DNA from 3 places in the Burkholderia savannae genome. Region 1 is predicted to be linked to each of the others. Evidence: predicted binding sites of a transcription regulator. Region 1 holds the regulator's gene; each other region holds the start of a gene.
What was found. The regulator FNR, encoded in region 1, switches genes on or off when oxygen is low (the NO sensors DNR and NnrR bind a similar motif). The targets are predictions, from matches to a motif close to TTGATNNNNATCAA.
Positions count from the first base shown of each region.

Region 2: a site for FNR is predicted at 3,381-3,394, ahead of adhP (alcohol dehydrogenase AdhP). Genes of this name have one in related genera too.
Region 3: a site for FNR is predicted at 3,654-3,667, ahead of nirK (copper-containing nitrite reductase). Genes of this name have one in related genera too.

Region 1 covers NZ_CP013418.1:2,258,986-2,266,381, forward strand. The annotation lists gene WS78_RS31020 (alpha-hydroxy acid oxidase) at 55-1,275, shown strand; gene WS78_RS31025 (GNAT family N-acetyltransferase) at 1,597-2,163, shown strand; gene WS78_RS31030 (LysE/ArgO family amino acid transporter) at 2,344-2,964, opposite strand; gene WS78_RS31035 (LysR family transcriptional regulator ArgP) at 3,072-3,965, shown strand; gene fnr (fumarate/nitrate reduction transcriptional regulator Fnr) at 4,002-4,757, opposite strand; gene WS78_RS31045 (universal stress protein) at 4,907-5,374, opposite strand; gene WS78_RS31050 (hypothetical protein) at 5,822-6,052, shown strand; gene WS78_RS31060 (aldehyde dehydrogenase (NADP(+))) at 6,730-7,396, shown strand, end outside.
Region 2 covers NZ_CP013418.1:2,615,523-2,622,918, reverse strand. The annotation lists gene WS78_RS32585 (TetR/AcrR family transcriptional regulator) at 1-235, shown strand, start outside; gene WS78_RS32580 (hypothetical protein) at 835-1,344, shown strand; gene WS78_RS32575 (hypothetical protein) at 1,485-1,922, opposite strand; gene adhP (alcohol dehydrogenase AdhP) at 2,296-3,321, opposite strand; gene WS78_RS32565 (hypothetical protein) at 3,820-4,023, opposite strand; gene WS78_RS36740 (F0F1 ATP synthase subunit gamma) at 4,106-4,954, opposite strand; gene WS78_RS32560 (F0F1 ATP synthase subunit alpha) at 4,951-6,654, opposite strand; gene WS78_RS32555 (F0F1 ATP synthase subunit delta) at 6,638-7,387, opposite strand.
Region 3 covers NZ_CP013418.1:281,786-289,181, reverse strand. The annotation lists gene WS78_RS36165 (TetR/AcrR family transcriptional regulator) at 1-585, opposite strand, end outside; gene WS78_RS22205 (Tm-1-like ATP-binding domain-containing protein) at 698-1,915, shown strand; gene WS78_RS22200 (phosphoenolpyruvate hydrolase family protein) at 1,918-2,760, shown strand; gene WS78_RS22195 (SRPBCC family protein) at 2,804-3,244, shown strand; gene nirK (copper-containing nitrite reductase) at 3,726-5,285, shown strand; gene WS78_RS22180 (formylglycine-generating enzyme family protein) at 5,310-6,146, shown strand; gene WS78_RS22175 (SCO family protein) at 6,143-6,763, shown strand; gene WS78_RS22170 (hypothetical protein) at 6,994-7,197, opposite strand.

The DNA.
Region 1 (7,396 bases):
TTATCGATACATCGGCTGCATAGAATGGCAGCGTCGCATCAGGAAAGCCCATAGATGAGCACCCTTACCTCTCCCATCGCGGAAGACGGCCGGCCTGCGGCCAGCACCGGCAAGCCGCCGCGCGTCCTGCACGACGTGCTGAGCCTGCAAGACTTCGAGGCCAAGGCGCGCCGCGCGCTGCCGCGCCCGATCTTCGGCTACGTCAGCGGCGCGGCGGAAGACAACCGCACCCGCGACGACAACCGCGACGTGTTCGACGAATACGGTTTCGTCACGCGCGTGCTGTGCGACGTTTCCCGGCGGCAGCAGGCGGTGGAATTGTTCGGGCGGCGCTATGCGTCGCCGTTCGGCATTGCGCCGATGGGCATCTGCGCGCTGTCGGCCTATCGCGGCGACGTCGTGCTGGCGCGCGCCGCGCAGCGCGCGGGGATTGCGTCGATCATGAGCGGCTCGTCGCTGATTCCGCTGGAGGATGTGGCCGCCGCCGCGCCGGGTACGTGGTTCCAGGCGTACCTTCCGGGAGACGCCGAGCGCATTCGCGCACTGCTCGAACGCGTGGCGCGCGCAGGCTACCGAACGCTCGTGGTCACCGTCGACATTCCCGTGTCCGCGAATCGCGAAAACAACGTGCGCACGGGCTTTTCGACGCCGCTGCGCCCCGGCGCGCGCCTGCTCTGGGACGGGCTGACGCGGCCGCGCTGGCTGCTGCGCACGTTCGCGCGCACGCTGCTCGCGCACGGAATGCCGCACTTCGAGAATTCCTTTGCGACGCGCGGCGCGCCGATCCTTTCCGCCAACGTGCTGCGCGATTTCTCCGCGCGCGATCACCTCAGTTGGGCGCACGTGCGGCAAATCCGCGAGCAATGGCAGGGCGACCTGGTGATCAAGGGCATTCTCAGCGTCGAGGATGCGCTGATCGCGCGCGACGCGGGCGCCGACGGCGTGATCCTGTCGAACCATGGCGGCCGGCAGCTCGATGGCGCAGCGTCGCCGCTGCGGATCTTGCGCGACGTCGTGCAGGCCGTCGGCGACGATTACCCGGTGATGATCGACAGCGGCTTTCGCCGGGGATCGGACGTGCTGAAGGCGCTGGCGCTGGGCGCGCGCATGGTGTTCGTCGGGCGGCCGTTCAACTATGCGGCGGCCGTGGCGGGCGAGGCCGGCGTCGCGCATGCGATCCGCCTGCTGCGCGAGGAAGTGGACCGCAACATGGCGATGCTGGGGGTGAACGGCTGCGGCGAGCTCACGCCCGACGTGCTGATCCGCAAGCGCTGAGCGCGCCGGGGCACGGCGGGCTGCACGGTCGCATCCGCCGTTACGTCGCACATGATGCGTGCGGCATGGCGGAATGCGACGGCTCGCGGCGCTGCGTGCCGTGTCGTGTCGTGCCGTGTCGATTCTCACACTGCCGCCGCGATCGCGATTCGATCGTCGGAATTCGGCACAATGCCGCGTCGCATGCGATTCGGCCGCATGCGCCGCCGCTCGGCCTGCGACGTCGCGATCTTTCGGTCGCGAACGCGCCGGGCTGCATCGCTCATCGAGCGTGCCGCGCCGCCGCCGATCGCGCGGCCGCCGCCCGATTCGGATCGAAGGATGAGTCAACCGGCGAATATCGAGACGAACCGTCTGATTCTGCGCCGTTGGCGCGATGACGATGCGCGCGCGTGGGCGGCGTTGAATTCGGACGCCGAAGTCATCGCGTGGCTCGGGCGGCGCGCGCCGATGACGCTCGCCGACGCGCGCGACGACATCGGCCGCTTCGACGCGCATTTCGATGCGTACGGCTTCGGCCCGTGGGCCGTCGAAACGCGGGCCGACGGTGCGTTGATCGGCCTTTGCGGGCTTCGTCGCGTGCTCGAGGGCGGGCATCCGATGGCGCCGTGCGTGGAAATCGCGTGGCGGCAAGCGCGCCTTGCGTGGGGGCGCGGATACATGACGGAGGCCGCCCGCGCGGCGCTCGCGGATGCGTTCGGCGATCATCGGCTGGCCGAAGCATTCGCATGGGCAGCCGCCACGAATCTTCGATCGCAACGCGTCATGACCTGGATCGGCATGCAGCGCGCGGCCTCGCGCGATTTCGACCATCCCGCGCTTCCCGAAGGACATTCGCTGCGCCGGCATGTCGTGTATTGCATTCGGCGCGAGACATCGCATGCCTGACGGATGCGCGCCGCGGCGCAAGTCACGCCCTGGCGCGTCGAAGTTCTCGATTCAGCCGATATTCAGCCGATATTCAGCCGATACGAGGCGCGTGCGCGGCCAATACGGCACGCACGGCTTCGTTCGCGCGCGAGCGCCGCTCGCTGCGCATTGCGCGACCCGGCGCGCGCAGCCGCGCCGTCACCTCAATTGCACCGCGGCGAGAAACAGCACCATGCCGCCGATCGCGCCGTCGAGCACGCGCCATGCGAGCGCCCGCTTGAACCACGGCGCGAGCAATCGCGCGCCGTAGCCGAGCGCGACGAACCAGATCGCGCTGACCGCCATCGCGCCGATCGCGAACGCGCTGCGCGCGCCTTCCGGTTCGCGCGCGCCCGCCGTGCCGATCAAGAGGAACGTGTCGAGATAGACGTGCGGATTGAGCCACGTGAACGCGAGCGTCATCAGCACGATCGGCCATGCGCGCTGCGCGGGCGGCGCGACGGCCGCGCCCGTTGCGTCGAGCGTCCCGTGCCCGGGCTTGAACGCGCGGCGCAGCGCGCTCAGGCCGAACCACGCAAGATACGCGAGGCCGACGTACAGCACCGCGTGAACGAAGGTCGGATAACGCTCGACGAGCACCGATGCGCCGCCGACGCCCGCGCCGATCAGGAGCATGTCCGACAGCGTGCAGAGCAGCACGATCTTGCCGACGTGCGAGCGCATGATTCCTTGCCGGAGGATGAACGCGTTCTGCGCGCCGATGGTGACGATGAGCGATGCGCACAGCATCGCGCCGTGGGAAAAAGCGATCCAGTTCATGTTCGTTGCTGATTCAGGCGATGGACTAATGGAACGAGAGGCGCTAGTCTGCGGTGATCGCCGGAATTAGAAAAGCTAAATAATCTAATGCGGATTAAGGAAAACTGATGATCGACTACGCGTTGCTCGATGCGCTCGCCGAAGTGATCCGCCACGGCTCGTTCGAGCGGGCGGCGAAAGCGCTCAATGTGTCGCCTTCCGCGGTGTCGCAGCGCGTGAAGCTGCTGGAGGAGCGAGTGGGCAGCGTGCTCGTCAAGCGCGGGCAGCCGTGCGTCGCGACGACGTCGGGCGCGCTGCTGTGCCGCCACACCGAGCGCGTGCGCATGCTCGAAGCCGAATTGTCGGCGCACGTGCCCGGATTCGCCGGCGCGGCAACGGGGCCGTGGCCGACGCTGCGCGTCGCCGTCAACGACGACAGCGTCGCGACCTGGTTCGTCGATGCGGTCGGCCCGTTTTGCGCGGAGAGCGGCACGCTGCTCGATCTCGTGATCGACGATCAGGACTACACCGCCGAGCGGATTCGCGACGGCAGCGTGCAGGGCGCGGTGACGGCGCTCGCCGAGCCGATCCAGGGCTGCCGTTCGACGCGCCTCGGCCGGATGCGCTATCACGCGGTGTGCTCGCCCGCGTTCCACGCGCGCTATTTCGGCAACGGCGTCAACCGCGACGCGCTGCGGCACGCGCCGTGCGTGATGTTCAATCCGAAGGACAGCCTGCAGGCGCGCTTCATCCGGCGCGTGACGCGCGTGGATCTCGATCCGCCGCAGCACTGGATTCCGCACGTCGCGGGCTACCTGCGCGCGTGCGAGGCGGGGCTCGGCTGGGGCATGTGTCCGGAGCGGATGGTCGAGCGTCAGATCGCCGCGGGCGAGCTCGTCGATTTGTCGGAGGGAAGAAGCATCGACGTCGAGCTCTACTGGCAGAGCTGGCGATTGTCGATCGGCTGGCTGGACGAGTTTAGCGCGGCGCTCAAGGCGAGCGCCGCGCAGTTTCTGGATTGATTCGGCGCGAGGAAAGGCGCGACGGCGGGCGCGGGATTACAGGCGATGCAGGCCGTCGAAATCGACGATGCGCACCGTCCGGCCCTGCATCTCGATCAGGCCGCGCTTGTGGAACTTCGACAGCGTGCGGCTGACCGTCTCGAGCGTCATGCCGAGATAGCTGCCGATGTCCTCGCGCGTCATCCGCAGGTTGAATTCGTTCGGCGAATAGCCGCGCTTCATGTAGCGCGACGACACGTCGAGCAGGAACGCCGCGACGCGCTCCTCGGCGTTCAGCGAGCCGAGCACCATCGTCTGCGACGTTTCGCGAACGATCTGCTCGCTCATCAGCTTGTGCATGCGCAACTGCATCGTGCCGGCTTCCGAGCACAGCGTCTTCAGCGCGCTGTACGGGATCACGCAGACCGAGCTGTCCTCGAGCGCGACCGCGGTGCGCGGATGCGCGTCGTCGCAGATGCCGTCGAGGCCGAGGGCTTCGCCCGCGAGGTGCAGGCCGGTGACCTGTTCGCGGCCGTCATGGCGCGTCGCGATGGTTTTCAGCGATCCCGAGCGGACCGCGTACAGGTTGTCGAACGAGTCGCCTTCGCGGAACAGCGTCTCGCCGCGTCGAACCGGGCGGGCGCTGCAGATCACGGATTCGAGGCGCGCGAGCGCTTCGGGCGCGAGCCCCTGGGGCATGCAGAGGTGGCGCATCGCGCACGTCGAGCAGTGTGCGGCCTGGCGCGGCGCCCACGTGCTGGTGGCATGGACGGGAGCCGCGGCGGCGGCGGGTCGGGCGACGGGCGTAAGCATGATGGATGACTCTGAGGTTGAATCGGTAAAGCCATTGTCCCATCGTGGGCTAAGCCTGTTTAGCGACAAAACGCCGCGACTCCCCGTGCGATTTCCTTGTTCGGCCGCAACGCGTGGTTGCGGCGAAACATCGCAGCCGTTGCGTTCGATCAGTGTTCCCGATCTTCCGGATGCGCGGCGGCCGGGATCAGCAGCACGGGCAGCGCCGAGTGCCGCACGCACTGTTCGGCGACGCTGCCGAGCACGAGCCGCTTGAAACCGCGGCGGCCATGCGTGCCGAGCACGAGCAAGTCCGCGCCGAACGCTTTCGCGCCTTCGACGATGAGCGACGGCACGTCGGCGAGCGACGTCGCCTCGCCGATCTTCAGCGCGCCCTTCACGCCGGCTTCGTGCATCTTCTGCGCGAATTCCTTCGCCAGATCGTTGCCCTGCTGAAGCAGTTGCGTGCGCAGGATCGACGGATCGTAGCCGGGCACGTTGTAGTAGATCGCGGCGTTCTCCACGACGTAGAAGGGCTGCAGCTCCGCGCCGCTCGTCCTGGCGATGCCGAGCGCCGCGTCGAATGCGTGGCGTGCCGTTTCGCTGCCGTCGACTGCGACAAGAATGCGCTGATACATGATGTCTCCGTGGTGCGGTTGAGAAAAGATCGGCCGTTCGGCCGGTTGGGTTTGACGACGTCTTTTTACAAAGTAAACGATTACTGACCAGGGCGCAGCGAACTCGATGCGCAGCGATCCGGCGCGGCGAAGTAAACGCGGCGCCGGACTTTTCAGGATTCCGTCGGTCGCGGCGGATTTTTTGCGCGCGATCGGCGTATCGGCCGGATCGGTTCGCGTCGCGTGTCGCGGCGCCGTAATAGACTTGGCCGAGCCCCGGGCACGTTCGCCGAGCGGCGCGAATCGATGCTGGTTTGAAACGCGTCGGGCGAGAGCGTTCCCGACATTTCTTACGACGATCGACGAAGGCCGCGTGCGAGCGCCGAGGCCGCATGCGCAAGGGCGCGGCCGCCGCGCCCGCCCGCCGCCCGTTTCGTTCGGTTTCGTCCAACCGGAAAAGGAGGACACATGCCGTATGTCGCACTCGAGGTGTTGACCGAAGACGCCAACCGGTACGCGCTGCCGGACCTGATCGGCGTGGGCGGCGCTTCGCCCGATGTGCCGCATGTCTGCGAGATGCTGCTCGCGGACGCCCAGTGGCCGACGATTCAGGCATATCTCGATCGGCAGGAGCTGCCTTACAAGTTTGCGCGGCCGAGTACCGGGCGCAGAGTCGGGAGGAACAATCCGAGCTGGTAGGGCGGCGGCCGCGGCGAAGCGGGCCGATCGCCGGCCGGTGCGGGCGATGCCGGCGGCGGCGCGGATGTCGTCGCCGTCGCCGTCGCCGTCGCTATCGCTCGCGCAGCCGATGGGCGGCGCGCCGCCGGCGCAGGACGTATCCGCAAATCGATTCACGCCGGCGCTTGGCGGACGAGCGTCGATCGTCGGCGTTCGTTCGGGCCGGCTTCTCGTTCGCCGAGAATCCCGGAAAGCGTTGATTTCCGAAAACGCGCGTGTATTCCGCGGCATGCGCTCATGTCCGCGATTCGCCGTGGCAGATGCCGTTCGCGTCATGTGAACGGATCGTATCCGTCGCGCCACGTCGGCCCCGGGAACCTGCTGCATCGCTTGTTCGCCGCGATGGCGGCGTGCCGCGCCTTATCGTTGCGCGCGGCCTATCCCGCGTTCGCATGCCGGACTCGTTCGCCGCCGGCCCAGCCCGCTCCGCCTGTCCGCGCGCCGATTCGAGCGAAGCGGCGCGCCGCGCCGTCTGGCACGATAATGCGATTCGCGTGTACCCGATCGGCGCGGCCCGTCGAGCCGCCCGATCGCACTGACTCGTCCGATTCACCCGATTTACCCGATTCGCCTGCGGGCGGCGCGCGCGGCATCGCGCCGCCCGCCGCCCTCGGCAGATTTTTCAATCCGGAGGAAGCATGCAGATCACTGGGGAGATGTTGATTGGCGCGACCGCGGTGCGCGGCACCGAAGGCACGATGCGCGCATTCGATCCGACGCACGACGTCGAGCTCGAGCCGGCGTTCGGCGCGGGCGGCGCGGCCGAAGTCGATCGCGCGTGCCGCCTTGCGAGCGCCGCATTCGATTCCTTTCGCCAGGCGCCGCTCGAGACGCGCGCGCGCTTTCTCGAAACGGTTGCCGAGCGCATCGTCGGGCTCGGCGATCAGTTGATCGAACGCGCGCATGCGGAATCGGCGCTGCCCGTCGCGCGTCTCGAAGGCGAGCGCGCGCGCACGGTCGGCCAGTTGCGGTTCTTCGCGTCGGTGGTGCGCGAAGGCCGCTGGCTGAGCGCGACGCTCGATTCCGCGCAGCCCGAGCGCAAGCCGCTGCCGCGCGCCGATCTGCGCTTGCAGAAGATTCCGGTCGGCCCCGTCGCCGTGTTCGGCGCGAGCAATTTTCCGCTCGCGTTCTCGGTAGCGGGCGGCGACACCGCGTCGGCGTTCGCGGCCGGCTGCCCGGTCGTCGCGAAGGCGCATCCCGCGCATCTGGGCACGTCGGAGCTCGTCGGGCGCGCGATCCGGCAGGCGGTCGCCGATTGCGGTCTGCACGAAGGCGTGTTCTCGCTCGTCGTCGGCGCGGGCAACG
Region 2 (7,396 bases), 360 kb from region 1:
GATTGAGCGCTTGGTGCGGCCATTTCATGACGTGTTCGTGCCGCTGCTCGTCGATGCGATCGATGCTGGCCAGGTACCGCGGCAGGACCCCGAGATCATGTTCCTGCTGCTCGCCAACGGCATCAGCAAAACCGTCGCGTACAGCCATGCGCTGAGCCCGTTTTCGGCGTTGCCGCGGCGCCCCAAGGAATTCAAGCGCGCCGTCCTGACGTCGGCTTTAGCCGCGCTCGGCTGAACTGCCCGGCCGCGGCCGAGCACCGACGGGCACCATTTGATCGGCAGCCCGCCCGTCTCCTGCATTCGGCGTCAATGGAACGTTCGTTTATCGCGTGAGCGCACGACGGTGGGGATAGGGAAGAGAGACCATCCGAGCCCCGCCCGGCCTTTCCCCGATAACGAGCAGACAACGCTTGTCAAACAACGACTTCCGTGGAGTGAGCCTTCATCGATGCCGCCTTCCGCAAACGGCGCGAGCAGCGCCGAATCATGCCCATTGGGGCCGCGATAAACATGCGGTGGAGCGGCCCTTCGGATATTGCCCTCGGGCGACCGAGTCCGGCCGACAGGCGGGCATCCATTTCCCTACGCATCCGAGAAGCGCGTCGAACGCTTGAGCCAAGACAGCGCCTGCCCAATGGCCCGGCTTGCCTCGGCATGGCTCGGCGCATCCAACGGCCGCCCGGCGCGACGCTTGCCGAAGCCCGCGTATCACCTAGACTTCGTCATATAGGCCTCGAACAACGAGCCTATCTCGCACGCGGCTTGCCGGGCAACACGCCATCGAAGTCATGGGGTCCGACGCGGATGCCCGGGCGTCCCCTGACAGAGGTCATCATGAGACGAATCTATTTCCTGCTGCCCGACGCGGACACGGCACGGGTGATCGTCGACGAACTATTGGTCAAGCGCATCGAATGGCGGCACATCCATGTCGTCGCGAATGATCAGGTTCCGCTGGAGAATCTGCCCGAAGCGTCGATCGCGCAAAGCAGCGATCTGCTGCCCGCGCTCGCTCGTGGAACCGCTGCCGGCGGCGTCACGGGCGCGCTCGCCGGATTGGCCGCGATCGCGTTTCCGCCCGCCGGCCTCACGATCGCGGGCGGCGCCGTGGTCGCGTTCGCGATCGCCGGGGCGGGATTCGGCGCGTGGGTCGGCACGATGATCGGCGTGAGCGTGCCGAACACCCGGCTCAGACACTTCGAGGACGCCGTCGAGAAAGGCGAATTGCTGATGATGATCGACGTGCACCGCGATCGCGTCGAGGAGATCGAGGCGTTGATCAAGCAGCATCATCCGGACGCCCATTTGGAAGGGACCGATCCGACTATTCCGGCGTTTCCGTGACACGACGCATGACGCTTCGGCGACGAGCCGATAATCGCGCCGGAGCAAGCGGCGCGTGTCGGCGACAGCCGCGCCGCGGCTCGTGAGCAACGGGCGGGCGCGCGTCGCCTTTCATCGCGATCGGTACTGAATAGAACGGCCTAGCGAGAATCCGCCTGAGATGCGAAGCGCGAGAAATTCAATCGCAGAAATCGCACGACGACATACCATGCTCCCGTGAAAATCGGGGCGTCGGGTCGCGCCTCGTCAATGACGGCGCAATCGCCGTCCGCAGCCGGAAGGATGCGGTATTGCACGCCGCTTTGCGAGAAGGTCTTCGGCATGCCCTCCCATGCCCGACGAATGCCGCGCATCAGTTCCTCGAAATCCGACGGCGCGACTTCGTCCGCCGAAACTGTGGTCCACGCTTCCTCATACTGAACATGGTCCGTGTTCCGGGCATCCGGGACGACGTCGATCTCCCACCCCATCGATTTTGTGAAAGAAAGCGCGTCGCGCAATCGTTTCTCGAACGCCGCGTGACTTACCCCGTAAAACGCCAGCGTGCGCTGGTCGACATGGATTTTTATTTGGCTCATGTTTTTCTAATTGAACGTCAGCAATATCGGCGAGCAGCGCCGATTCGTCACACCCTCGTACATGACTCGAACGCCTGCCGCGCGAGCGGCCGTCGTCGCCCCGGATTGGCAAGCGGCGCATGACGCGACGCGCATCTCGATGCGCGGCCGTCACCCGATCATTCTATTTCCTTTTCTGTCGCGATTCCTGCACGATCGAATGCCCGCCAAACGCGTGCGGCCTCGATTCCCATCCTGTCTTCTCGTCCCGATGCGGCACGTGCGCGAGAAACGCCCCGGCTCGCGTCACAACCACGGCAAGACGAAACGTAAGCTCCGTGGCGATGCGCGATCCGCTCGGCGCAAGCGGCCCCGCCGCCCGCGCCCCTTTGCATCACTCGCCGGTCAACACGATCCGCCCGTCGACCTTCCCTTCCCGCAGCGCCGAGAACACGCTGTTGATGTTCTCGAGCCTGTCGCGATGGATATGCGCGCGCACGAGCCCCTCGGCCGCGAAATCGAGCGACTCCTGCAAATCGCGCCGCGTGCCGACGATCGAGCCGCGCACCGTGATCCCGTTGAGCACCGTAGAGAAGATCGGCAGCGGAAAATCGCCCGGCGGCAATCCGTTCAGCGAGATCGTCCCACCGCGCCGCACCATCCCGAGCGCCTGCGCGAACGCGCCGCGCGACACGGCCGTCACGAGCACGCCGTGCACGCCGCCGATCTCCTTCTGGATCACCGCGGCGGGATCGTCCTTCGACGCGTCGACGACGAACGCCGCGCCCAGCTTGCGCGCGAGCTCGAGTTTCTCCGGCGCGACGTCGACCGCGACGACGTGCAGCCCCATCGCCTTCGCATACTGCACCGCGACGTGCCCGAGCCCGCCGACTCCCGAGATCGCGATCCACTGGCCGGGGCGCGTGTCGGTCACGCGAATGCCCTTGTAGACGGTCACGCCCGCGCAGAGGATCGGCGCGATCTCGTCGAACGCGACGTTGCTCGGCAGATGGCCGACGTAGTTCGGATCGGCGAGCACGTATTCCGCGTAGCTGCCGTTCACTGAATAGCCGGTGTTCTGCTGCTCGTGGCACAGCGTCTCCCAACCGGTCTGGCAATACTCGCAATGGCCGCACGCGGTGCAGAGCCAGGGCACGCCGACGCGATCGCCTTCCTTCACGTGCTTGACGCCCTCTCCAACCGCCGCGACGAAGCCGACGCCCTCGTGCCCCGGAATGAACGGCAGCGTCGGCTTGACGGGCCAGTCGCCGTCGGCCGCATGCAGATCGGTGTGGCACACGCCCGATGCCTTGATGTTCACGAGAATCTGGCCCGGTGCCGGCGTCGGCACCGGGACTTCCTCGATGCGAAGCGGTTCGCCGAATGCGTGCACCACCGCGGCTTTCATGTATTGCGCCATCTGTCGCTCCTGGTTGGTTCGATGCCCGATCGAGTATCGATCACGCACGGCGCCGGTCATTGACGTGCGTCAACCGCGCTCGGCGCGTCGCGCGGTTCCGTTGACGATTCGCTTGCGTTGCGCGGCGCCGCGGCATGTCGGGTGCGCGCGGCGCATGAGTCGGTGCGTGAGTCGGTGCGTGAGTCGGTGCGTGGGTCGGTGCGTGAGTCGGTGCATGAGTCGGCGCGTGGGTCGGTGCATGAGTCGGTGCGTGAATCGGCGCGTGAATCGGCGCGTGGGTCGGCGCATGAGTCGGCGCGTGGGTCGCCGCACAAGTCGGCTCGCGAATCGGCGCACCAATCGGCTCGCGGTTCCGCACACGATTCGCCGCTTGCGCGGCCGTTCGCCGCGGATGCGATCGATTCGCCGCACGCGCGGGTATCGAAACCGTTCGGCCGTGCGTCGCCGACGAGCGCGAGCGCGCGGCAGCACGATGCCGAGCGTGCGATCCGGCGACGATCACACCGGATACGCGCCGAGTTCGACGGCTGCGAAGCCGGCCTTGCCGAGTCGCGCGACGTCACGCCGTGAGCATTTCCGCACTCGCATCGCGCGCGTCGCCAACTCGACGATATCCGCCGTGATCTCGCCCCGCCGCGCGATCCGATACGCTTGCAGCAGCTCGCCGAGCGTGCGCTCGACCGATTCGCGCGCGGCGATCATCGCGCGCGTGCGCGCCTATCGTCGAGACGCACGCGCGCGGCATCGCCGCGTCCGGCTCCGCGCGACTCGTTCGCGTCCCCACTCAAAGCGCGCTCGCCGCCAACTCGACGATATCCGCCGTGATCTCGTCCTGCCGTGCGATCCGATACGCCTGCAGCAGCTCGCCGAGCGTACGCTCGACCGATTCGCGCGCGGCGATCATCGCGCGCGTGCGCGCCTCGTTCTCCGCCGCGAACGCGAGCATCGCCGCTTCGCACAGCTCGACGAACACGTACGCCTGCGCGAGCTCCGCGAGCAGCGCCGCGGGCGGCAGATGCACGAGCGGCGGCTGCGCGCGCGGCGCGCTGTCGAAGCGCGCGTAGTCGAACGGCAGCAGGCGGCGCTCGATCACGTCGAGCCGCTGCGCGGCGCCCGGCATCGCGTGGACGATCGACACCGGCTGCGCGCCGCGCTCGGCGAGATGCGCGTAGAGCGCATCGGTGATCCGGTTCGCGAGGTGCACGACGTCGTCCGCGTGCGACGCCATCGGCATGCTCCAGACGAGCGGCACGCCGCCCGCCTCGGCGAGCATCGCGCCGCGCGTGCCGACCATCATGTATTCGCGCGACGCGGCCCCGTCGGGCCGCGTCGCATATTCGATCATCTGCGCGTTGTATGCGCCGACGAATCCCTGCTCGCTGCACATCACGATCACGAGCCGCGCGTTCGGCGCGGCCCGGCGGGCGGGCGCGGCGTCACGCGAGGGCGCGCCGGCCGACAGCGCGTCGCCGATCGCCGCGCCGACCGTCGCCGCCGACGCGCGGATTCCCGGCAAGCGCTGCTGCGCCTCGTGCGCGCGCGCGGCGGCGACGCCCCGCATCGCGCCGATCACCGTCTGCAGTTGGCGTGCGGTGTCGGTGCGCGCTTCGATCGCGGCAAGCTTGTCGCTCATCGCTTGCGCTCCGCGTCGGCTTCGGCGTCGCGCGGCGGCGCAGGTTCGGCGCGCGCCGCGTCGGCAGGCGCATCGCGGCCGCTCCCCAGTTCGCCGTCGTCGCCGCGGAGCCCGCCGCCCATGTCGCCCGCCGCGTCTTCCGAACGCATATGCCCCGCCGCGAGATGCGCGGCGTCAGCCGCGATCCGTTCGAGCAGCTCGCCGACCGATTCCACGAGCGTCGCGAGCGCCGCGTCGTCCGCGAGCCAGTCGCGCGGCGGCGCGCCCGCCGGCGTCAGCGCCGCGATCCGCGCGTCGAGCCACGACGGCAGCCGCTCGCGCAACGGCGCGATGCGATCCGGCGGCATCGTGTCGAGCGCGCCTGCCGCGAGCGCCTTCAGCAGCACCACTTCGTCGAGCGTGCGCAGCGCGCGAAAGCGCGGCTGCGTGATCGACGCGCGAATCCGCTCGCCGCGCGTGATCTGCGCGCGCAGCCGCGCGTCGGTAAGCCCGCCGAAGCGCGTGAACGCCTCCAGCTCGAGGAATTGCGCGTAGTCGAGCCGCAGGCGGCCCGACGCGCCGCGCAGCGCCGGATGCTGCGCCTTGCCGCCGACGCGGCTCACGCTCAGCCCGACGTCGACGGCCGGCCGCTGGTTCGCCGCGAACAGCGCCGAATCGAGCACGATCTGCCCGTCGGTGATCGAAATCAGGTTGGTCGGAATATACGCGGCGAGGTTGCCCGCGTCGGTCTCCGCGATCGGCAGCGCGGACAGCGACCCGCCGCCGAGCTTCGCCGACAGCTTCGCCGCGCGTTCGAGCAGGCGCGCGTGCACGTAGAAGATGTCGCCCGGGTACGCCTCGCGGCCGGGCGGCTCGCGCGTGAGGAGCGCGAGCTCGCGGTGCGTCGCCGCGTGCTTCGTCAGATCGTCGACGACGACGAGCGCGTGCTGCCCCCGGTCGCGGAAATACTCGGCGATCGAAAAGCCCGCGAACGGCGCGATCCATTGCAGCCCCGGCGCGGACGCGGCCGGCGCGACGACGAAGATGCAGCGCTCGGGCGCGCCGTAGCGGCGCACCGCGTCGATCACGCGCTGCACCGCGCTCGCGCGCTGGCCGATCGCCACGTACACGCAGATCACGTCCGAGTGCCGCTGGTTGACGATCGCGTCGATCGCGAGCGAAGTCTTGCCGGTCGCGCGATCGCCGATGATCAGCTCGCGCTGGCCGCGCCCGATCGTGAAGAGCGCGTCGACGATCAGCACGCCGGTGTCGAGCGGCTCGCTCACGAGATCGCGCTCGATGATCGCGGGCGCGGCGCGTTCGATCGGCAGCGTGCCGGCCGCGCCGAGCGGCGCGCCGTCGTCGAGCGGGCGGCCGAGCGGATCGACGACGCGCCCGAGCAGCTGCGGCCCGACCGGCACTTCGAGCACCGCGCCCGTGCGCGCGACGGCCGCCTGCGCCTCGACGCTCGCATCCGGATCGAGCAGCACGACGCTGATCAGATCCTCGTCGAGCGTGTGCGCGAAACCCGTGACGCCGCCGTCGAAGCGCAGCACTTCGTTGAGCATCGCGTCCTCGAGGCCGGACACGAACGCGATCCCGTCCGCGACGCGCTCGACCCGCCCGACCGCCTGCGCGACGGGCGCGAGCGACACGCGCGCGAGCGCGTCGCGGCGGCGCGCGAGCCAGCCCGCCTCGGTTGCGTCAATGGTTTGCGTCATCGTCGTTCAGCAACGCCGCCTCGATGGTCGCGAGATCCTGGCGCAGGCTGTTGCGCACGTTCGCGTATTTCGATTCGAGCTCGAGCCCCGCGATCAGCGCGGGATCGACGCGCACGTCGGCCTCGAGCGGCCGCCCGACGCTCGCCGCGAACGCCGCGCGGCACGCGGCCGCCTCCTGCGAGGTCAGCGCGCGCGGCGCGACGAGCCGCACTTGCGCGTCGTTCGCGGCGAGCGACGCGCGCACGTCGGCCGGCAGTCGCGCGAGCGACGCCGCCACGCCGTCGACGAAGCCCGCGACGCGCGCGCTGTCGGGCAGCCGCGCGAGCAGCTTCGCGGCGATGTCGACGGCGAGGCGCGTCGCGCGCGCGTCGAGCTCCTTCGCGCGCTGCGCGGCGTCGGCTTGCGCCTGCGTGCGCGCCGCTTCACGCAGCGCCAGCGCGTCGGCGCGCGCGGCCTCGATCAGGCGCTCGCGCTCGGCGCCCGCCTGCGCGAGCGCGTCCTTCAACGCGTCGTCGCGCGCCGCGGCGAGCGACGCGCGCTCGGCGCGCGCCCGTTCGTGCTCGGCGCGCGCGGCGTCGCGCTCGTGCGCCGCGTCGTCGATCAGCTTGCGCGCGGCGGCCTGGCGCTTCGCGATGATGTCGCTGACGGGCCGAAACAGGAAGCGCGACAGCAGCCACACGAGCACGACGACGTTGACCGCCTGCAGCGCGAGCGTGGACCAGTCGATTCGCATCGCCGTCTC
Region 3 (7,396 bases), 850 kb from region 1:
GCTCATCCATTTGACGACGGTCATGAACTGCTGGAAGTCGAGCCCCCAGATGTCCTTCAGCACGACCATCGCCTCGGTGCCGTAGAGCAGCGACAGCGCCTGCGCGAGCCGCGCGGCCGCGGCCGGATCGACGCCCGCCTGCACCATCGGCTCGACCGCGAGCGTCAGCAGCCGGCGGCGATTGCCGCGCCGGTACTTCGGCTCGTCCTGCGCGCGCCGCGCGCGCTCGTTCGCCCATTGATGCAGCGCGACCTGCAGCGCGGCACGCAATGCGCCCTCGTGCTGCTCCATCCGCGGATACGCGAAGTCGAGCAACTCGTTGACGCGCGCCTCGACCGACGTCGACGTCGGCCGCCATTGCAGCACCGGCCCGAGGCTTTCGTCGACGACGGTGCTCACGAGCGCCGCCTGGGAGGGGAAATAACGGTAAGCGGTCGCGCGCGACACGCCGGATGCGTTCGCGAGCTCGGTGATCGACGGAAACCAGCCTTGCTCGAGCATCGACAGCGCGGTTTGCAGCAGCAGCTCGCGGGTCTGCGCGCGAGTCTCGGACAGCGGTTCCGGTGCGGATTCGGTAGTTGGCATGTGTTTTGTGAGGACGACCGCTGAGACGGCCGTCTCATCTATGTTAAAGTGATCGCGGAATCGAATCGCGGTGACATCGTGCGACAAACGAACGATTGGCGAAGGAGACCAAATGGTACCCCACCGTAAACAGATCTACGTTGCGGCAACCGTTGATACAAAAGGCGCGGAAGCGCATTTCGTCAAGGACCGGATCGTCGAATCGGGGCTTTCGGCGGTCGTCGTCGACCTATCGACCCGCACGCCGGGCCTCGCGGCCGACATCGGCGCGGACATCGTCGCCGCGCACCATCCGGACGGCGCGTCCGCCGTATTCTGCGACGATCGCGGCCGCGCGATCGCCGCGATGGCGGTCGCATTCGAGCGCTACCTCGCGAGCCGCGACGACGTCGCCGCGCTGATCGGCATCGGCGGCTCGGGCGGCACGGCGCTCGTCACGCCGGCGATGCAGGCGCTGCCCGTCGGCGTGCCGAAGCTGATGATCTCGACGATGGCGTCGGGCAACGTGTCCGCGTACGTCGGCTCGTCGGACATCGCGATGCTCTATTCGGTGACGGACGTCGCCGGCCTGAACCGGATCTCGCGCCAGGTGCTCGCGAACGGCGCGCACATGATCGCGGGCGCGGTGCGCGACATGCAGCCGTTGCCCGGCGACCTGAAGCCCGCGCTCGGCCTGACGATGTTCGGCGTGACGACGCCGTGCATCCAGGCGGTCACGTCGCGGCTCGAAGCGCGCTTCGACTGCATCGTGTTCCACGCGACCGGCAACGGCGGCCATGCGATGGAGAAGCTCGCGGACAGCGGCCTGCTCGACGGCGTGCTCGATCTCACCACCACCGAAGTCTGCGACCTGCTGATGGGCGGCGTGCTCGCGTGCGGCGAGGATCGCTTCGACGCGATCGCGCGCAGCAAGACGCCGTACGTCGGCTCGTGCGGCGCGCTCGACATGGTGAACTTCAGCCACATCGACACGGTGCCGCCCCGCTACGCCGGCCGCCTGCTGTACAAGCACAATCCGCAAGTCACGCTGATGCGCACGACGCCGGCCGAGAACCGCCTGATCGGCGAGTGGATCGGCGCGAAGCTGAACGCGTGCGACGGCCCCGTGCGGTTCCTGATTCCCGAAGGCGGCGTGTCGGCGCTCGACGCGCCGGGCCAGGCGTTCTGGAGCCCGGAAGCCGACGCGGCGCTGTTCGACGCGCTCGAGGCGACGGTCGTCCAGACAGAGCGCCGCCGCCTCGTGCGCGTGCCCGCGCACATCAACGATCCACGGTTCGCCGACGTCGCCGTCGAACACTTCTTATCGCTTCTCGCAGCACACCGGAATTGAAGATGAAGAGACTTTCACGCGCCGAGATCCTCGAGAAACTGCGCGCGGCCATTGCGCGCGGCGAGCCGATCATAGGCGGCGGCGCGGGGACGGGCCTGTCCGCGAAATGCGAGGAAGCGGGCGGCATCGACCTCATCGTGATCTACAACTCGGGCCGCTACCGGATGGCCGGGCGCGGCTCGCTCGCGGGCCTGCTCGCGTACGGCAACGCGAACGAGATCGTCGTCGACATGGCGCGCGAGGTGCTGCCCGTCGTCAAGTCGACGCCCGTGCTCGCCGGCGTGAACGGCACCGATCCGTTCTGCAACTTCGACGCGTTTCTCGACGAGCTGATCCGGCTCGGATTTTCCGGCGTGCAGAACTTCCCGACCGTCGGCCTCATCGACGGCAACTTCCGCGCGAATCTCGAGGAGACCGGGATGGGCTACGCGCTCGAAGTCGACATGATCCGCCTCGCGCACGGCAAGGGCCTGCTGACGACGCCTTACGTGTTCAGCGAAGCCGACGCGATCGCGATGGCCGAAGCCGGCGCGGACATCGTCGTCGCGCATCTCGGCCTCACGACGGGCGGCACGATCGGCGCGAACACCGCGCGCACGCTCGCCGATTGCGTGCCGCTCGTGCGCAACTGGGCCGATGCGGCAAAATCCGTGCGCGACGACATGATCGTGCTCTGCCACGGCGGCCCGATCGCGTCGCCCGAGGACGCCGCGTACATCCTGCGCGCGTGTCCGCAGTGCCACGGTTTCTACGGCGCGAGCTCGATGGAGCGCCTGCCCGCCGAAACCGCATTGACCGACATGACGCGGCGCTTCAAGGAGATCGACAGGCGCGTCGCGTCATGACCCGCGCGCGAAGCGCGCGCCTTGCACGAGAAACCGAACGACGATGAACCACACCTCCTTCGCCAGCAGTGTCATCGACGCGCCGATCGAGCGCGTCTGGGCGTTCTTCCGCGATTTCGACGGCCTCGCCGCGTTCCATCCGGCGATCGTCGAGAGCCGGCTCGAGCCCGGCCCGGACGCTTACACGGTGGGCGCGATCCGCCATCTGACGCTGTCGGACGGCTACGTCCGCGAAAAACTGCTGAAGCTCGACGAACCGAATCACGCGCTCGAGTATTCGATCATCGAGACGTCGATGCCGGTGCGCGACTATGTCGCAGGCGTGGAGCTCTTCCCCGTCACCGATTCGGGCAAGACGTTCGCGCAATGGTGGGCGAACTTCACGACGCAAGGCGTCGAGTTGCAGCCGGTCGCGGCGTCGATCAGCGAGCACGTGTTCGCGGCGGGGTTCCGCTCGCTCGCGGACAGGTTGCGCGTGCGCTGACTTGCGTGCGCGCTGACGTGTCGCACGCAGCCGTGCCGTTTCGTCGCGCCGCCGCCCATCGCGGGCATCGCGCGCGGCTTGCCGGCGAGCTTCGCCGCCGCCTTGCCGCACCGCCCATGCGCGGCGCGGCGGCACGGCGGCGCAGCGCCGCCGGCCGTTTCTCGGGTTCTGGCAATGGCCCTCGGATAAAGCCGGAACCTTTTTGGCCGACCGTGACCGGTCGGCCACTTTCTATCCGCAAGCGCGCCGCGCACGACGGCGCATCCCCACGCAGCAGACGAACGGATCGCGCGTAACGCGCGATCCGTTCGCACACCGCAATACCTGCGACAAGCGGGCGCAGCCGCTTCTCCAGAAATTCATCTGGATTAAGTTATTCGCCGCCCCGCGCCTGCCCACAAAGATGCATTTGCTGCGCATCAATACTCGCCTGCCTCGCGATCGATAGCTTGGAGGAAACGAAGCCAGCGAGGGGCTAATCATGAAAGAAGACCTGCAATCGATCCGTGGCCAACTGCGCGCCACGTTCCTGTCCGTCCTGTTCGGCGCCGTCGTCGCGACGAGCGCGCATGCCGCAACGGCGAGCGCATCCGGCAAGATTCCCGGCGACTTCGGCCCGCCGCAAGGCGAGCCGATCCACGCGACGCTCGTGAGCCCGCCGAACGTGCCGCCGCCCATCGCTCGCCGCTATCCGGCGAAAGTCATCGTCGATCTCGAAGTGATCGAGAAAGTGATGCCGATCGCGGACGGCGTGAACTACACGTTCTGGACCTTCGGCGGCGCGGTGCCCGGCAACTTCATCCGCGTGCGGCAAGGCGACACGGTCGAGTTCCATCTCAAGAACCGTCCGGACAGCAAAATGCCGCACAACATCGATCTGCACGCGGTGACGGGGCCGGGCGGCGGCGCGACGTCGAGCTTCACCGCGCCCGGCCACGAATCGCGCTTCACGTTCAAGGCGCTGAACGAAGGGCTCTTCGTGTATCACTGCGCGACCGCGCCCGTCGGCATGCATGTCGCGAACGGGATGTACGGCCTGATTCTCGTCGAGCCGCCCGAAGGGCTGCCGAAGGTCGACCACGAGTACTACGTGATGCAGGGCGATTTCTACACGAACGGCAAATATCGCGAGAAGGGGCTGCAATCGTTCGACATGGACAAGGCGATCGACGAGCGCCCGACCTACGTCGTCTTCAACGGCGCCGAAGGCGCGCTGACGGGCGACAAGGCGATGCGCGCGCGCACCGACGAGACGGTGCGCCTCTTCATCGGCAACGGCGGGCCGAATCTCGTGTCGAGCTTCCACGTGATCGGCGCGGTGTTCGACAAAGTGCGCGCGGACGGCTCCAGCGTCACGCAGAACGACGTGCAGACGACGCTGATTCCGGCGGGCGGCGCGGCGACGATCGAATTCCATACGCGCGTGCCGGGCAACTATACGTTCGTCGATCACTCGATCTTCCGCGCGTTCAACAAAGGCGCGCTCGCGATCCTGAAAGTCGATGGTCCGGACAACAAAGCAATTTATTCGGGCAAGGAGCTCGATACGCTTTATAGCGGCGACAGCGTCAACGCCGCGGCGGGATCGGGTTCAACGGGATCGCCGGCGGCGGCCGCCGGCACGAAAGACGGCACGAAAGGCGGCGCCTCGCTCGTCAAGACGAGCGGCGCGCCGCTGTCACTGCCGGCGCAAGTGAAAGCGGGCGGCGCGGTGTTCGCGAGCACTTGCGCCGTGTGCCATCAGAGCGGCGGCACCGGCTTGCCGGGCGTGTTCCCGCCGCTTGCCGGCTCCGATTTCCTTGCGGCGAATCCGCAGCGCGCGATCGGCATCCTGCTGCACGGGCTGAACGGCAAGGTGACGGTCAACGGCCGCGACTACGACTCGGCGATGCCGCCGATGGCGCAGCTGACCGACGACGAAGTCGCGAACGTGCTGACGTACGTGCTCAACAGCTGGAACAATCCGGGCGGCCGGATCGGCGCGGACGAAGTCGCGAAGGCGCGCGCGAAGACGCCCGCCGTCGCCGAAGCGTCGCACTGACCGCCGACATCGGGGAGAACCGCCATGCGCGCCTCGAAACCGTCGTCCATGTGTTGCGCCGCGAGCGCGGCCCGGCTGGCCGGCATCGCGATCGTCGCCGCGGCGCTTGCCCTCGCCGCGGGCGGCGCGCACGCCGCGCGCTTCGTGCGGCTGCCGGGCGGCGACTTCGAAAGCGCGCTGCCGCAGGACGTCCCAGGCCGCTCGACGCCCGTTCGCATCGACGCGTTCGAGTTGCAGGACACGCCCGTGACCGTCCGCGCGTTCTCGGCGTTCGTGAGCGCGCATCCCGAATGGCGGCGCGACCGCGTCGCGCGCGTGTTCGCCGGGCCCGCGTATCTCGCCGACTGGGCCGATCCGTTGCATGCGGCGCCGCAAACGCCGCCCGACGCGCCGGTCACGGGCGTCAGCTGGTTCGCCGCGCGTGCGTACTGCGCCAGCGAACGCGCGCGGCTGCCGACGTGGCTCGAATGGGAATACGCGGCGGCGGCCGACGCGACGCGCCCCGACGCGCGCAACGATCCGCTGTGGCGCCGGCAGATTCTGTCGTGGTACGAACAGCCTGCCGCGCGCGTGCTGCCGCCCGTCGGCGGCGTGCCGAACGTCTACGGCGCATACAACCTGCACGGGCTGATCTGGGAATGGGTCGACGATTTCAATGCGCTCTTCATCAGCGGCGACAGTCGCACGCAAGGCGACCCGGACCAGCAACGATTCTGCGGCGCCGGCGCGATCAGCATCGTGCGCCGCGACAGCTATGCGGTGCTGATGCGCGTCGCGCTGCTGTCTTCCCTCACCGGCGCGGATTCGACCGGAAGCCTCGGCTTTCGCTGCGCCCGTTCGATTTCAGGAGATCAACGATGAAGCCAGGACATCGCATCCGGCGCGGCGCGCTCGCGCTGTGCGTCGCAGCATGCGTCGCGACGACCGCTCGAGGCGCGGGCGTCGCCACATCGGCCGCGGCCACCGCGGCCGCCCCCTCGGCGGCGACGGATTCGCTCTATCAGACGAGCACGCTGCTGACCGATCAGGATGGCAAAACATTTCGTCTCGCCGATTTGCGCGGAACGCCGACGCTCGTCAGCATGTTCTATACGTCGTGCAAGATGGTGTGCCCGATGCTGTTCGAGACGATCGGCCTCACGCTCGACGCGGGCGGCGAAGCGGCGCGCAAGCGAATCAAGGTCGTCGCGGTGACGATCGATCCCGATCGCGATTCGGTCGCGGTGCTGCGCAAGACGGCGAACGCGCACGGCCTCGACGCGCGCTGGCGGCTCGCGCGCACCGACCGCGACAACACGCGGACGGTCGCCGCGCTGTTCGGCGTTCAGTACCGGAAGCTCGCGAGCGGCGAGTTCAATCATTCGAGCACGATCGTGCTGCTCGACGCCGACGGCCGCATCGTCGCGCGTACGAACACGCTCGGCGAGACGGACCCGGCGTTCGTCGACGCGATGCGCAGACAGCTCGCCGCGCAATGAGGCGAAGCGCAGTGTGCGGTGTGCGGTGTGCGGCGCGGCGCGGCGCGGCGCGGCGTAGAGCGTGCGCGCTTCGGCCAGCGCGCACGCGTCGAAATAAAAAAGCGATCGCCGATCACGGCGATCGCGAAAGCCGCCTGTTCCGAGGCAGATCGGAAGGGCTGACAGGCGGCGGCCTAACTCATCGCGCGATCACGGCTTGCCTTCTTTGCGGCCGTTTTCACGCGGATCGATCATCGGATGCCGGACAGATCAGGCGCGCCGACACAGCCGGGCGCGAACAAGCTGCGTGTGGCGTGATGAAAATGGACGAACGCCGTGCGCGCGTGCCCGCATGAAAATGCTTGCGCGCGCAACACGCTGCCCGGGCCGAGCGATCGGCGCTCGTCACGCATGTCACGGCGGCTGCCGCCGATGCGAGCATGCAGCGCCGCCATCGTCGCCGTGAAGCTCGGCCAGCGATCGTGCTCTCTCACGCGCATCCGTCAGTCAAATCCGGAGCAACGTCCGCACATCGGCCTAGGGCCTGTTCCCGCTAATAACGGGCTTGCGCTGGCCGCCAGAAGGGCCGAGCGCAAGGATTGCGACGAAGCGAATACTCGACGTATTCGCGAGGAGCATGGCGCAGCGATCGGC